Regions from separate parts of the Streptomyces sp. NBC_00984 genome, predicted to be linked through region 2. Evidence: riboswitches for the same ligand, from Rfam matches in the RefSeq annotation. Region 2 holds a riboswitch; each other region holds the start of a gene.
The links. Region 2 has a riboswitch for thiamine pyrophosphate ahead of OG520_RS10720 (thiamine ABC transporter substrate binding subunit). Riboswitches for the same ligand answer to the same signal wherever they lie in the genome.
Positions count from the first base shown of each region.

Region 1: linked by a shared signal. The riboswitch ahead of thiC (phosphomethylpyrimidine synthase ThiC) and the one ahead of OG520_RS10720 (thiamine ABC transporter substrate binding subunit) in region 2 are both predicted to bind thiamine pyrophosphate.
Region 3: linked by a shared signal. The riboswitch ahead of thiO (glycine oxidase ThiO) and the one ahead of OG520_RS10720 (thiamine ABC transporter substrate binding subunit) in region 2 are both predicted to bind thiamine pyrophosphate.

Region 1 is NZ_CP108734.1:4,523,494-4,527,698, forward strand. It holds gene OG520_RS20070 (hypothetical protein) at 1-47, shown strand, start outside; gene thiC (phosphomethylpyrimidine synthase ThiC) at 131-1,906, opposite strand; TPP riboswitch at 1,899-2,032, opposite strand; gene OG520_RS20080 (YibE/F family protein) at 2,064-3,425, shown strand; gene OG520_RS20085 (SsgA family sporulation/cell division regulator) at 3,506-3,943, opposite strand; gene OG520_RS20090 (IclR family transcriptional regulator) at 4,045-4,205, opposite strand, start outside.
Region 2 is NZ_CP108734.1:2,521,955-2,526,159, reverse strand. It holds gene frr (ribosome recycling factor) at 1-158, shown strand, start outside; gene OG520_RS10730 (phosphatidate cytidylyltransferase) at 158-1,240, shown strand; gene rlmN (23S rRNA (adenine(2503)-C(2))-methyltransferase RlmN) at 1,334-2,440, shown strand; TPP riboswitch at 2,496-2,612, shown strand; gene OG520_RS10720 (thiamine ABC transporter substrate binding subunit) at 2,686-3,798, shown strand; gene OG520_RS10715 (ABC transporter permease) at 3,939-4,205, shown strand, end outside.
Region 3 is NZ_CP108734.1:6,627,036-6,631,240, reverse strand. It holds gene OG520_RS29640 (peptide-N4-asparagine amidase) at 1-168, opposite strand, end outside; gene OG520_RS29635 (NAD(P)/FAD-dependent oxidoreductase) at 285-1,541, opposite strand; TPP riboswitch at 1,775-1,887, shown strand; gene thiO (glycine oxidase ThiO) at 1,885-3,069, shown strand; gene thiS (sulfur carrier protein ThiS) at 3,066-3,293, shown strand; gene OG520_RS29620 (thiazole synthase) at 3,296-4,090, shown strand; gene pknB (Stk1 family PASTA domain-containing Ser/Thr kinase) at 4,202-4,205, shown strand, end outside.

The DNA.
Region 1 (4,205 bases), 2.0 Mb from region 2:
ACTTCACCAGCCCCGACTTCGGCGGTCCCGAGCACGAACTGGACTGACCGGGCCCACACACCGGCCGGACGGCAGGAGCGGTCGCCCCGGAGACAGGAGTCCCCGGGGCGATACCTCCTCCCGGATACGGTCAGTCCGCAATCGGCAGATAGACCCGGTTGCCGGCCGCCGCGAACTCCTTGGACTTCTCCGCCATGCCCGCCTCGATCTCCGTCTGCGAACCGCCGTGCTCGCGCCGGATGTCCTGGGAGATCTTCATCGAACAGAACTTCGGACCGCACATCGAGCAGAAGTGCGCCGTCTTCGCCGGCTCGGCGGGCAGTGTCTCGTCGTGGAACTCCCGTGCGGTGTCCGGGTCGAGAGCCAGATTGAACTGGTCCTCCCAGCGGAACTCGAAACGGGCGTCGGAGAGGGCGTCGTCCCAGTCCTGCGCCCCCGGGTGCCCCTTGGCGAGGTCCGCCGCATGCGCCGCGATCTTGTAGGTGATGACGCCGGTCTTCACATCGTCCCGGTTGGGCAGGCCGAGGTGCTCCTTCGGCGTGACGTAGCAGAGCATCGCCGTCCCCCACCACGCGATCATCGCCGCGCCGATGCCCGAGGTGATGTGGTCGTACGCCGGAGCGACATCGGTGGTCAGCGGGCCGAGCGTGTAGAACGGCGCCTCCTCGCAGATCTCCTGCTGAAGGTCGATGTTCTCCTTGATCTTGTGCATCGGGACATGGCCCGGCCCCTCGATCATGGTCTGGACGCCGAACCGCTTGGCGACCGTGTTCAGCTCGCCGAGCGTGCGCAGTTCGGCGAACTGGGCCTCGTCATTGGCGTCGGCGATCGAGCCGGGACGCAGCCCGTCGCCCAGCGAGTACGTCACGTCGTAGGTCGCGAGGATCTCGCAGAGCTCCTCGAAGTGCTCGTACAGGAAGGACTCCTTGTGGTGCGCGAGGCACCACGCCGCCATGATCGAGCCGCCGCGGGAAACGATGCCGGTCTTGCGGCGGGCGGTCAGCGGTACGTACGGCAGGCGCACGCCGGCGTGGACCGTCATGTAGTCGACGCCCTGCTCGGCCTGTTCGATGACGGTGTCCTTGTAGATCTCCCACGTCAGTTCCTCCGCCCGGCCGTCGACCTTTTCAAGGGCCTGGTAGAGCGGAACCGTGCCGATCGGCACGGGTGAATTGCGCAGAACCCACTCACGGGTGGTGTGAATGTTGCGGCCGGTGGACAGATCCATGACGGTGTCGGCGCCCCAGCGCGTCGCCCACGTCATCTTCTCCACCTCCTCCTCGATGGAGGACGTCACCGCGGAGTTGCCGATGTTGGCATTGACCTTCACCAGGAACCGCTTGCCGATGATCATCGGCTCGATCTCGGGGTGGTTGACGTTGGCCGGCAGCACGGCCCGGCCGGCCGCGATCTCCTCGCGCACCACCTCGGGCTCGACGTTCTCCCGGATGGCCACGTACTCCATCTCCGGGGTGATCTCGCCCCGGCGGGCGTACGCGAGCTGGGTCACCGGCTGCCCGTCCCGGCTGCGGCGCGGCAGGCGCGGGCGGCCGGGGAAGACCGCGTCGAGGTTGCGCAGTCCACCGCGCGGCGAGGTGTGCTTGAGCCCGTCGTCCTCGGGGCGGGCGGGGCGGCCCGGATACTCCTCGGTGTCACCGCGGGCGACGATCCAGTTCTCCCGCAGCGGTGCGAGCCCGCGGCGGACATCGGTCTCGACGGTGGGATCGGTGTACGGCCCCGACGTGTCGTACAGCGTCACGTCCTTGCCGTTGGTGAGGTGCACCTGACGGACCGGCACCCGGAGGTCCGGGCGCGAGCCCTGGACGTACCCCTTGTGCCAGCCGATGGACTTCCCGGCCTCGTCGCTCTGGTTCGAGGCAGGCGTGCGTGCGTCCGCTGTGGTCATGAGACCTACTCCCTACGCCGGCATTACCCGGTAACAGGTTCGGCGGTCGGCGCAGCCTGTCCCGTACGGACGTACGGATATCAGCGCCCTCTCAGCCCGGTGCTCCGAGCTCCCGCGTGTGCAAAGGTTCCTCCACGCTAGCGCCCCGTCCGGCGTAATGAACAGAGGGCCCGTCCCTTCTTGCGATGATCGGCCGGTGACGTCCCTCGATATCGAGCATGAACCGCAGGGCCATCAGCACGGCCACTCGCACAGCCACGGCCCTGCCGCGCCCGTCTCCAAACATCTGCGCAAGGTCATCGCGGCCGTACTGATCCCGTTCGCCACCGCCGTCGTCGTCGGTCTGGTGGCGCTCTGGCCGGGTGGTGCGCCGCCGCACGAGCGGACCGGCGTCGGATTCGACCGGCAGACCCAGCAGGGAAAGGTGGTGAATGTCGACATGGTGGGCTGCAAGGACGTGAACGTGGTCCAGATGCCCGTCGGCGGGGACACCTCACCGCCCTCGGGAAGCGGAAAGGGACTGTGCAAGAAGTCCACGATCGAGGTGACGACCGGTCACGACAAGGGCCGGACCTTCACCGAGGTCGTCCCGCCGGACGCACCGCGCCAGTTGCGCGAGGGTCAGGGCGTGGTCGTGGCGTACGCCCCCGACGCGCCCCATGATCTGCAGTATTCGGTGACGGACGTGAACCGGAAGTTCCCGATGGCCCTGCTGGCCGGGATCTTCGCCCTGGTCGTGGTCGCGGTGGGCCGCATGCGCGGGGTGATGGCGCTGGTCGCGCTCGCCGTGTCCTTCGCCGTGCTGACCCTGTTCATCCTCCCGGCCATTCTCCAGGGCTCGAATCCGCTGCTCGTCGCGGTGGTCGGGGCCAGCGCGATCATGCTGATCGCGCTCTACACGTGCCACGGCCTGACCGCCCGCACCTCGGTCGCGGTGATCGGCACGCTGATCTCGCTGCTGCTGATCGGGCTGCTCGGATCGCTCTTCATCGGCTGGGCGAGCCTGACCGGCAACACCGACGACAACACCGGCCTCATCCACGGCCTGTACCCGCACATCGACATGAGCGGTCTGCTGCTGGCCGGTGTCATCATCGGTTCGCTCGGCGTCCTCGACGATGTGACCGTGACCCAGACATCGGCGGTCTGGGAACTGCACCAGGCGAACCCGACGTTGGGTGTGCGGGGCCTCTACCGGGCAGGCATCAGGATCGGACGGGACCACATCGCCTCGGTCGTCAATACGCTGGTGCTCGCCTACGCGGGCGCCGCAATGCCGTTGCTGCTGCTGTTCTCCATCGCGCAGAGCAGCGTGGGGACGGTGGCCAACAGCGAGCTGGTGGCGGAGGAGATCATACGAACGCTGGTCGGCTCGATCGGACTGGTCGCCTCGGTGCCGGTGACGACGGTGCTCGCTGCGCTGGTCGTCTCCGCGGACCGCACAGGGCTCGGCGCGGAAGCCGGAGCTTCGGCACCCGTACGGGCCGGGAAAGGCCGTCGTCGTAGGACGAAGCCTTGAACGTCTCCGTCAGGTGAACAATTCACCCATTCGGCAGGTACCGTGTTCGACCGGCGAGCCGGTCGGCGGCGCCGTTCTTGTCAGCCGGCGTTCTGTTCCTCGGCAAGGATCCGGCCCAGGGCGTCCTCCAGGTTGCCCTCGAAGTCACCCAGCGTGCACTCCTGCCCAAGCGGCACAAGCTTGTCGGTCCGGTCGAGAAACGCCACAAGTGGTGCCGTACCGGCCCTGAAGAGGGCCCGGTCCTCGCCGACCTGGAGCCGGATATGTACGTCGGAAAGCCCCTCGGGCTCGGTGGGTCCGATGTGCACATCACCGTCACCACTGGGGCTGTTGAGGCCGTCGAGCAGCAGCTCACGGCCGAATGCCCAGGTGACGGGGGCGTCACCGGGCAGATGGAAGGTCATCCGGATCGCATACGGATCGCAGACCTCGTACCGGAGCTCCACCGGGATCCGGAAAGAGAGCTCCTCGGAGACGAGGAAGCTCATCATGACCTCAGCTTGAACCGACTCGCGCATCGTTCAACCCCGCAGTAGATGAATCTGGCCAGGAATGATCCCCCGTGGCCCTATTGACGCCATCGTGGTGCACGCGATAGCAGATCACAAGGAGTGATTTTTCAGATACTGATAGAGAACACGAGCGAACGCAAGAGGTTGGCCACTTCGCCACGTAGTTGTTCGACTGCGGGGAGCAACCGGCTTTCCTGTTCCAAGGGTACGGAAATCGCCATCGCGGCGGCGGTGAATCCGGCTGTGATCGGGATGGCCGCACAGACCG
Region 2 (4,205 bases):
AGGCCAAGGAGACCCTCGACAAGCTGGTCAAGGACAAGGAGTCGGGCGAGGACGAGGTGCGTCGCGCCGAGAAGGAGCTCGACGACACCACCGCGAAGTACGTCGCGCAGGTCGACGAGCTGCTCAAGCACAAGGAAGCCGAGCTGCTCGAAGTCTGATGAACGACTCTTCCTGGGGCGCCCCGCAGGGAGCCGGCCATTGGAGTGCGCCCGAGATGCGGGCTGCTCCGGCGGGTCCTGCTTACGATGTGCATGACGCCCAGCAGACTCGGCCCATGCCCATCGTGCCGGACGATCCCGACGGTAGAGACGCTGACGACCGTGATGACCGGGACCAGGGGGCCGGACGCCTGAGCGGCCGCCCCCTGTTCCGTGACGAGAAGCCGCAGGAGCCCATGTCCACCGCGCCGCCGCCCCCGCAGAAGAAACGTGCGGGCCGTGATCTGCGAGCTGCCATAGGGGTCGGTGTGGGGCTCGGCGCCGTCATCGTTGCCTCGCTGTTCATCGTGAAGGCCGTCTTCGTCGGTGTGATCGCCGTCGCCGTCGTCGTGGGCCTGTGGGAGCTGACCTCCCGGCTCCAGGAGCGCAAGGGCATCAAGGCACCGCTCATCCCGCTGGCGGTGGGTGGCGCGGCGATGGTGGTCGCCGGTTACGCGCAGGGTGCCGAAGGCGCCTGGGCGGCGATGGCGCTGACCGCGCTGGCGGTGCTCGTCTGGCGGATGACCGAGCCGCCCGAGGGCTACCTCAAGGACGTGACGGCCGGTGTGTTCGCGGCGTTCTACGTACCGTTCCTCGCCACGTTCGTCGCCATGCTCCTGACCGCCGACGACGGGCCGCAGCGGGTGCTCACCTTCCTGCTGCTGACCGTGGTCAGCGACACGGGCGCGTACGCCGTCGGCTGGCGCTTCGGGAAGCACAAGCTCGCGCCGCGCATCAGCCCCGGAAAGACCCGGGAGGGCCTGTTCGGGGCCGTCGCCTTCGCGATGGTCGCCGGAGCGCTGTGCATGCAGTTCCTGATCGACGGCGGTGCCTGGTGGCAGGGGCTGCTGCTCGGGCTCGCGGTCGCGGCCAGCGCCACCCTCGGTGACCTGGGCGAGTCGATGATCAAGCGGGACCTCGGGATCAAGGACATGGGCACGCTGCTGCCGGGGCACGGCGGCATCATGGACCGGCTGGACTCGCTGCTGCCGACCGCCCCGGTGGTCTGGCTGCTGCTGGTGCTGTTCGTCGGCTCCGGCTGAGGTCAGGCCCCTGACCTGGGATTTTACGAGTGAGGGCCCGCTGTCCACAGGACGGCGGGCCCTCACTGTTCTGTCTGCGACACTGGATGGACCATGCCTAAGCCCGGAGAACTCACTTTCGTCGCGCCCCGCGGAGCCAAGAAGCCGCCGCGGCACCTCGCCGACCTCACGCCCGCCGAGCGCAAGGAAGCCGTCGCCGCGATCGGCGAGAAGCCGTTCCGCGCCCAGCAGCTCTCGCAGCATTACTTCGCGCGGTACGCGCACGACCCGGCCGAGTGGACCAATATCCCGGCCGGATCGCGGGACAAGCTCGCCGAGGCGATGTTCCCCGACCTGATGTCGGTGGTCCGCCACATCAGCTGTGACGACGACACCACCCGCAAGACGCTCTGGAAGCTGCACGACGGGACGCTCGTCGAGTCCGTCCTGATGCGCTACCCGGAGCGGGTGACGATGTGCATCTCCTCTCAGGCGGGATGCGGGATGAACTGCCCGTTCTGCGCGACGGGGCAGGCCGGTCTCGACCGCAATCTGTCGACCGCCGAGATCGTCCACCAGATCGTCGACGGGATGCGGGCGCTGCGCGACGGGGAGGTTCCCGGCGGTCCGGCGCGGCTCTCCAACATCGTCTTCATGGGCATGGGCGAGCCGCTCGCCAACTACAACAGGGTGGTCGGCGCGATCCGCCGGCTGACCGACCCCGAGCCGGACGGGCTGGGGCTCTCGCAGCGCGGGATCACCGTCTCCACCGTGGGCCTGGTGCCCGCGATGCTCCGCTTCGCGGACGAAGGCTTCAAGTGCCGTCTCGCCGTCTCGCTGCACGCGCCGGACGACGAGCTGCGCGACACCCTCGTTCCCGTGAACACACGGTGGAAGGTGGGCGAGGTGCTGGACGCCGCATGGGAGTACGCGGAGAAGTCCGGTCGCCGCATCTCCATCGAGTACGCGCTGATCCGTGACATCAACGACCAGGCGTGGCGCGGTGACCGGCTCGGCCGGCTCCTCAAGGGCAAGCGGGTCCACGTCAACCTGATCCCGCTGAACCCCACGCCCGGTTCCAAGTGGACCGCCTCGCGCCCCGAGGACGAGAAGGCGTTCGTCGAGGCGATCGCGGCCCACGGGGTGCCGGTGACTGTGCGGGACACCCGCGGCCAGGAGATCGACGGGGCCTGCGGGCAGCTGGCGGCGGCCGAGCGCTGAGGCCACTCCCGGACAGGCGCCGAGGCCCGTGTAGCCTGGCCCTGAAATCAACTTCATATTCCGACAGGGGAGCGCCACAGCGCTGAGAGTGCGGCACCGAGGACAGGTCGGCCGCAGACCCTCTGAACCTCGCCCGGGTCATTCCGGGTAGGAAGTTCGGTCATCAACTCATGCTGTTGTGCCCTGCCCGCTTTTCGCGGGTGGGGCCGCGTCTCTTCCTGGCCAAAACCCAGGAGGAATCCACAATGAGCACCACGCGCAGGACCAGGCAGCTCGCGGCATCGGCCGTCGCCGCCGCACTCGGCGCCACCGCACTCGCCGGGTGCGGGAGTTCCGACGACTCGGCCTCCGGTTCCGGCGGCACGAAGGGCTCGGGCTCCAAGACCGTGACCCTCGTCAGCCATGACTCCTTCAACGCCTCCAAGGACGTACTGAAGGAGTTCACCAAGGAGACCGGCTACACCGTCAAGGTGCTGAAGAGCGGTGACGCGGGTGTCGCGCTCAACCAGGAGATCCTGACCAAGGGCTCCCCGCGCGGCGACGTGTTCTTCGGCGTCGACAACACGCTGCTCTCCCGCGCCCTCGACAGCGGGCTCTTCACGCCGTACGAGGCGAAGGGCATCGACCGGGTCGCGGCAGACACCCGGCTCGACGCGGACCGGCACCGGGTCACCCCGATCGACACCGGCGACATCTGCGTCAACTACGACAAGAAGTACTTCGCCGACAAGAGGCTCGCGCCGCCGCAGTCCTTCGACGACCTGGCGAAGCCCGCGTACAAGGACCTTCTCGTCACCGAGAACGCCGGGACCTCGTCGCCCGGCCTCGGCTTCCTCCTCGGCACCATCGCCACGTACGGGGAGAAGGGCTACCAGGACTACTGGAAGAAGCTGGAGAGCAACGGCGTCAAGGTCGTCGACGGCTGGGAGCAGGCGTACAACGAGGAGTTCTCCGGCTCCGCGGGCGGCAAGAAGGCCAAGGCCGACCGGCCGCTCGTCGTCTCGTACGCCTCCAGCCCGCCCGTCGAGGTGCTGTACGCGAAGCCGCAGCCGGCGAAGGCGCCGACCGGCGTCGCCACCGGGACCTGCTTCCGCCAGACCGAGTTCGCGGGCCTGCTGAAGGGCGCGAAGAACGAGGCGGGCGGCAAGGCCCTGCTGGACTTCCTGATCAGCAAGAGGTTCCAGGAGGACATGCCGCTCAACATGTTCGTGAATCCGGTCGCCAAGGACGCGAAGCTGCCGGAGCTCTTCACGAAGTTCGGCGCGACGGTGGACCGGCCGACGACCGTCGCCCCGGACCTGATCGCCAAGAACCGTGAGCAGTGGGTCCAGTCGTGGTCCTCGCTCGTAGTGAAGTAACGAAGAGTCCCGTACGCGGACCGGACGCGAGCGGGAACGGCGGGAACGGCGAGGGCGGGAAGGCTCCTCGGGACCGGTCGGTGCACGCGCGGTCGGCCCGTGCGAAGGCCCGGCGCGCGAGCGCGGTGCGGCTCGGCCTGATGGCCGTGCCCGTCGCGTTCTTCGCGCTGTTCTTCGCCTACCCCGTCGCCGCGATCGTCGGCCGTGGGCTGAAAGCGGACGGTGTCTGGCAGTTCGGCCGGATCGGCGAGGTGCTGACCCGGCCGGACATCCGCGACGTCCTCTGGTTCACCAGCTGGCAGGCGCTCGCCTCGACCGCGCTGACCCTGCTGATCGCACTGCCCGGCGCCTATGTCTTCGCCCGCTTCGACTTCCCCGGCAAACAACTGCTGCGGGCGGTCGTCACG
Region 3 (4,205 bases), 4.1 Mb from region 2:
CGGCGGCAGTGCGTCGATCGGGTCCTGGTAGTCGACAGCCGGGTTGGAACCGGGCTTGGGGGTGGCGCCCGCGTACGCCGGGGCGGCGAGTGCGCCACCGACGAGGGCGATCGACGCCGAGGCCATGGAGATTCCGCGCAGCGCGCGGGCCCATCTGTGCCGGAACATGCGCATCCTTCGAAGAGTGTGAAATGAGCAATCCAAAAGATGCACAGTGCACTAATTTCCGCCCGCCTCCAAGGGGGAGCCCACATGTCGGACGCCAACGTCCGCTTTCCGTACGCCTACTGACGGATCGCCGACTTCAGCGGTACGGAGGGGTCACCGGCCCGCGCCGGATCGAGCCGCGCCCCCACCTCGATGAGCTTGCGCCCCTGCGCCAGATCGCGCGGCCGGCCGACGGCGAGAACCGCGACCAGCACGCCCTCGCGCAGCCAGCACACCGACCAGGCGGCTGCGGCCGGATCGCCGCGCCACAGCAAGGTGTCGGCGCTCCCGTGGTGGCCCGCGTACTGCACGAACCGGTCGAACTGCTCGGACCAGAAGTACGGCACGGGGTCGTAGGTCATCGGCGCCGGGCCGTCGGCGGCGACTGCCCCGATGATGTTGGCGGCGGCGGTGCGCGGGCCCTGGAGCGCGTTGTCCCAGTGGTGGACGAGCAGGCGTTCGCCGTACCGGGCGGAGGGGAACGAGGCACAGTCGCCGACCGCGTACACATCGGGCAGAGAGGTGCGCAGCGCCCCGTCGGCGGTCACCGATCCGTCGGGGCCGAGCGCGATGCCGGAGCCGGCCAGCCAGCCGGTGGCGGGCCGGGCGCCGATTCCGACGACGACCGCTCCGGCCGGGACCGTACGGCCGTCCGCGAGGACCACCCGGCCCGGCTCGATGCGGGCGACCCGGGCTCCGGTGAGGAGTTCGGCGCCGCTCTCCGCGTACCAGGCGGCCATCGGGGCGGCGACCTCCGCGGGCATCGCGCCCGCGAGGGGCCGGTCGGCGGCCTCGACGACGGTGACCGCGCAGCCCGCGGCGCGGGCCGCGGTGGCGAACTCGGCACCGATCCAGCCCGCGCCGACGACCACGACGCCGTGCTGCTCGTCGAGGACCGGCCGCAGTCGTGCCGCGTCGTCGAGGGTGCGCAGCAGATGGACGCCGGGAACGCCCTCGGACCCGGGCAGGACGACCGGTTCGGCACCGGTCGCGATCACCAGGACGTCGTAGGGGACGGGTCCCGACGGGGTGTCCAGCTCATGCGCCGCGGGCCGCACACCGGTGACGTCGCGGCCCAGTCGCAGATCGATCTCCAGCGCCTCGAAGTCGATGTCGAAGGCGGAGTCCTCGGCCTTGCCGAGGAGCACCGCCTTGGACAGCGGAGGCCGGTCGTAGGGCTGATGCGGTTCGGCGCCGATCAGGGTGACGGGGCCGGTGAAGCCCTGCTCCCGCAGGGCCACCGCGGTCTGCACCCCGGCCATGCCCGCACCGACGATGACGACGCGGCGTCCCGCCCGCCGTTCCGGCTGTTCCGACTGCTGCTGCTCGCTCACCCGTACACCTTAAGCACCTGATAGATCGTCAGGAAAGGGTGTGTTCTCCGACCGTGCTCGTCCCGCCGCTCTCCCGCGACTCCCACGGGGTGGAAGCGAGGGTGTCGCCGGTCCGGGTGCCGATCCGGCCGGGCGTCCGGCCGGCCACCGGTGAAGGACGAGTCCGTCGAGCGGACGGGCCACGGCGGCTGCTCCCTTACCGGGCCGGGTGGCCGGGGTTAAGGTGGCCGACGTAAAGCACTCGCGGGAGCCCGGACGCACCGGGCTGAGAGGGAGGCTGGGCGGCCTCCGACCGTACGAACCTGATCCGGGTCATGCCGGCGAAGGGAGGGGCTGGAAGCCCATGCGTTCTTCTCGGAACGGAAACGGATCCGATGTCCTGGTCATCGGGGGCGGGATCATCGGCCTGGTGACCGCCTGGCGGGCCGCGCAACGCGGGCTGCGCACCGCGGTCGCCGACCCCGAACCGGGTGGCGGGGCCGCCCGGGTGGCGGCCGGCATGCTGGCCGCCGTCACCGAACTCCACTACGGCGAACAGCTCCTGCTGGGCCTCAACGTCGCCTCCGCCGCCCGTTATCCGGCCTTCGCGGCCGAGCTGGAGGCGGCGAGCGGGCAGGAGACCGGCTTCCGCGCCTGCGGCACCCTGGCCGTCGCGCTGGACTCCGACGACCGCGCCCATCTGCGGGACCTGCACGCCCTGCAGCGGCGTTCGGGCCTGGAGTCGGAGTGGCTCACCGGCCGTGAGTGCCGCCGGCTGGAGCCGATGCTCGCGCCGGGTGTCCGCGGCGGTCTGCGGGTCGACGGCGACCACCAGATCGATCCCCGCCGGCTGGCCGCCGCCCTGCTGACCGCCTGCGAGCGGGCCGGGGTGGTCTTCCACCGCGGCTGGGTGGAGCGCCTGAGCGTGGTGGGCGACCGGGCCGCCGGAGCGGTGCTCGCCGGGGGCACGGAGCTCGCGGCCGACCAGGTCGTGCTCGCCGCGGGCAGCCTCAGTGGCCGGCTGCCGGGGCTGCCGGACGAGGTCGTGCCGCCGGTCCGGCCGGTGAAGGGCCAGGTGCTGCGGCTGACCGTGCCGGCCCCGTACGCACCGTTCCTGAGCCGGACGGTACGGGCCGTGGTCCGGGGCAGCCATGTCTATCTGGTGCCGCGCGAGAACGGCGAACTGGTCGTCGGTGCCACCAGCGAGGAGCTGGGCTGGGACACCACCGTCACCGCGGGCGGCGTCTACGAGCTGCTGCGGGACGCCCACGAGCTGGTACCCGGCATCACCGAGCTGCCGCTCACCGAGACCCTGGCCGGCCTGCGCCCCGCCTCCCCCGACAACGCCCCGCTGCTCGGCCCCACCGCCCTGCCCGGCCTCCATCTCGCCACCGGCCACCACCGCAACGGGGTGCTGCTCACCCCCATCACCGGTGACGTCATGGCGGAGCTCCTCACCGGCGGCGAGCCGCCCGAGCCGGCCCGTCCCTTCACCCCGCGCCGTTTCTCGTCCGCCGCCGCCCCCGTACGTCAGGAGCAGCCCGCATGACCGCCGAGCCCGTACCCCCCTCCGTGTCCGTGTCCGTGAACGGCGAGGTGCGGCTCCTCGCCGCGGGCACCACCCTGGACGCCCTGGTCGCCACCCTGACCGCCGCGCGCTCCGGCGTCGCGGCCGCCGTCAACGAGACCGTCGTACCGCGCGGCCAGTGGTCGGCCGCCGCACTCCGCGACGGGGACCGCGTCGAGGTCCTGACCGCGGTCCAGGGAGGCTGACCATGGCGGACGACCTCTTCGCCCTCGGCGACACCACGTTCGGCTCCCGGCTGATCATGGGCACGGGCGGGGCGCCGAGCCTCGACGTGCTGGAGCGCTCCCTGACCGCGTCCGGCACCGAGCTGACCACCGTCGCGATGCGCCGCCTCGACCCGACCGTGCAGGGCTCGGTGCTCTCCGTCCTGCGGCGGCTCTCCATCCGCGTCCTGCCCAACACGGCGGGCTGCTTCACCGCGGGCGAGGCCGTGCTGACCGCCCGGCTGGCCCGCGAGGCGCTCGGCACCGACTGGATCAAGCTGGAGGTGGTGGCCGACGAGCGGACCCTGCTGCCCGACCCGATCGAGCTGCTGGACGCCGCGGAGATCCTGGTGGACGACGGCTTCACCGTGCTGCCGTACACCAATGACGACCCGGTGCTGGCCCGCAGGCTCCAGGACGTGGGGTGCGCGGCGGTCATGCCGCTCGGCTCCCCCATCGGCTCCGGGCTCGGCATCCGCAATCCGCACAACTTCCAGCTGATCGTCGAGCAGGCCCGGGTGCCGGTGATCCTCGACGCGGGCGCCGGGACGGCCTCCGACGCGGCGCTCGCGATGGAGCTGGGGTGCGCGGCGGTGATGCTGGCGTCCGCGGTGACCCGGGCCCAGGAGCCCGAGCTGATGGCCACGGCGATGCGGCACGCGGTGGCGGGCGGGCGGCTGGCGTACCGGGCCGGCCGGATTCCGCGCCGCCACTTCGCCGAGGCGTCGTCGCCGGTGGAGGGGCGCGCGGTGCTGGACCCGGAGCGCCCGGCCTTCTGAGCCGCCGGTACGGCGGACAGCGCATGTTCCTGTCACGGCTCGGCTGCAGTACGGCCCCGGGAGTGCCCCGGCCCGTGGGCCGTGTCCGTGGCGGCTCGTAGACTCGCCTGCGTGG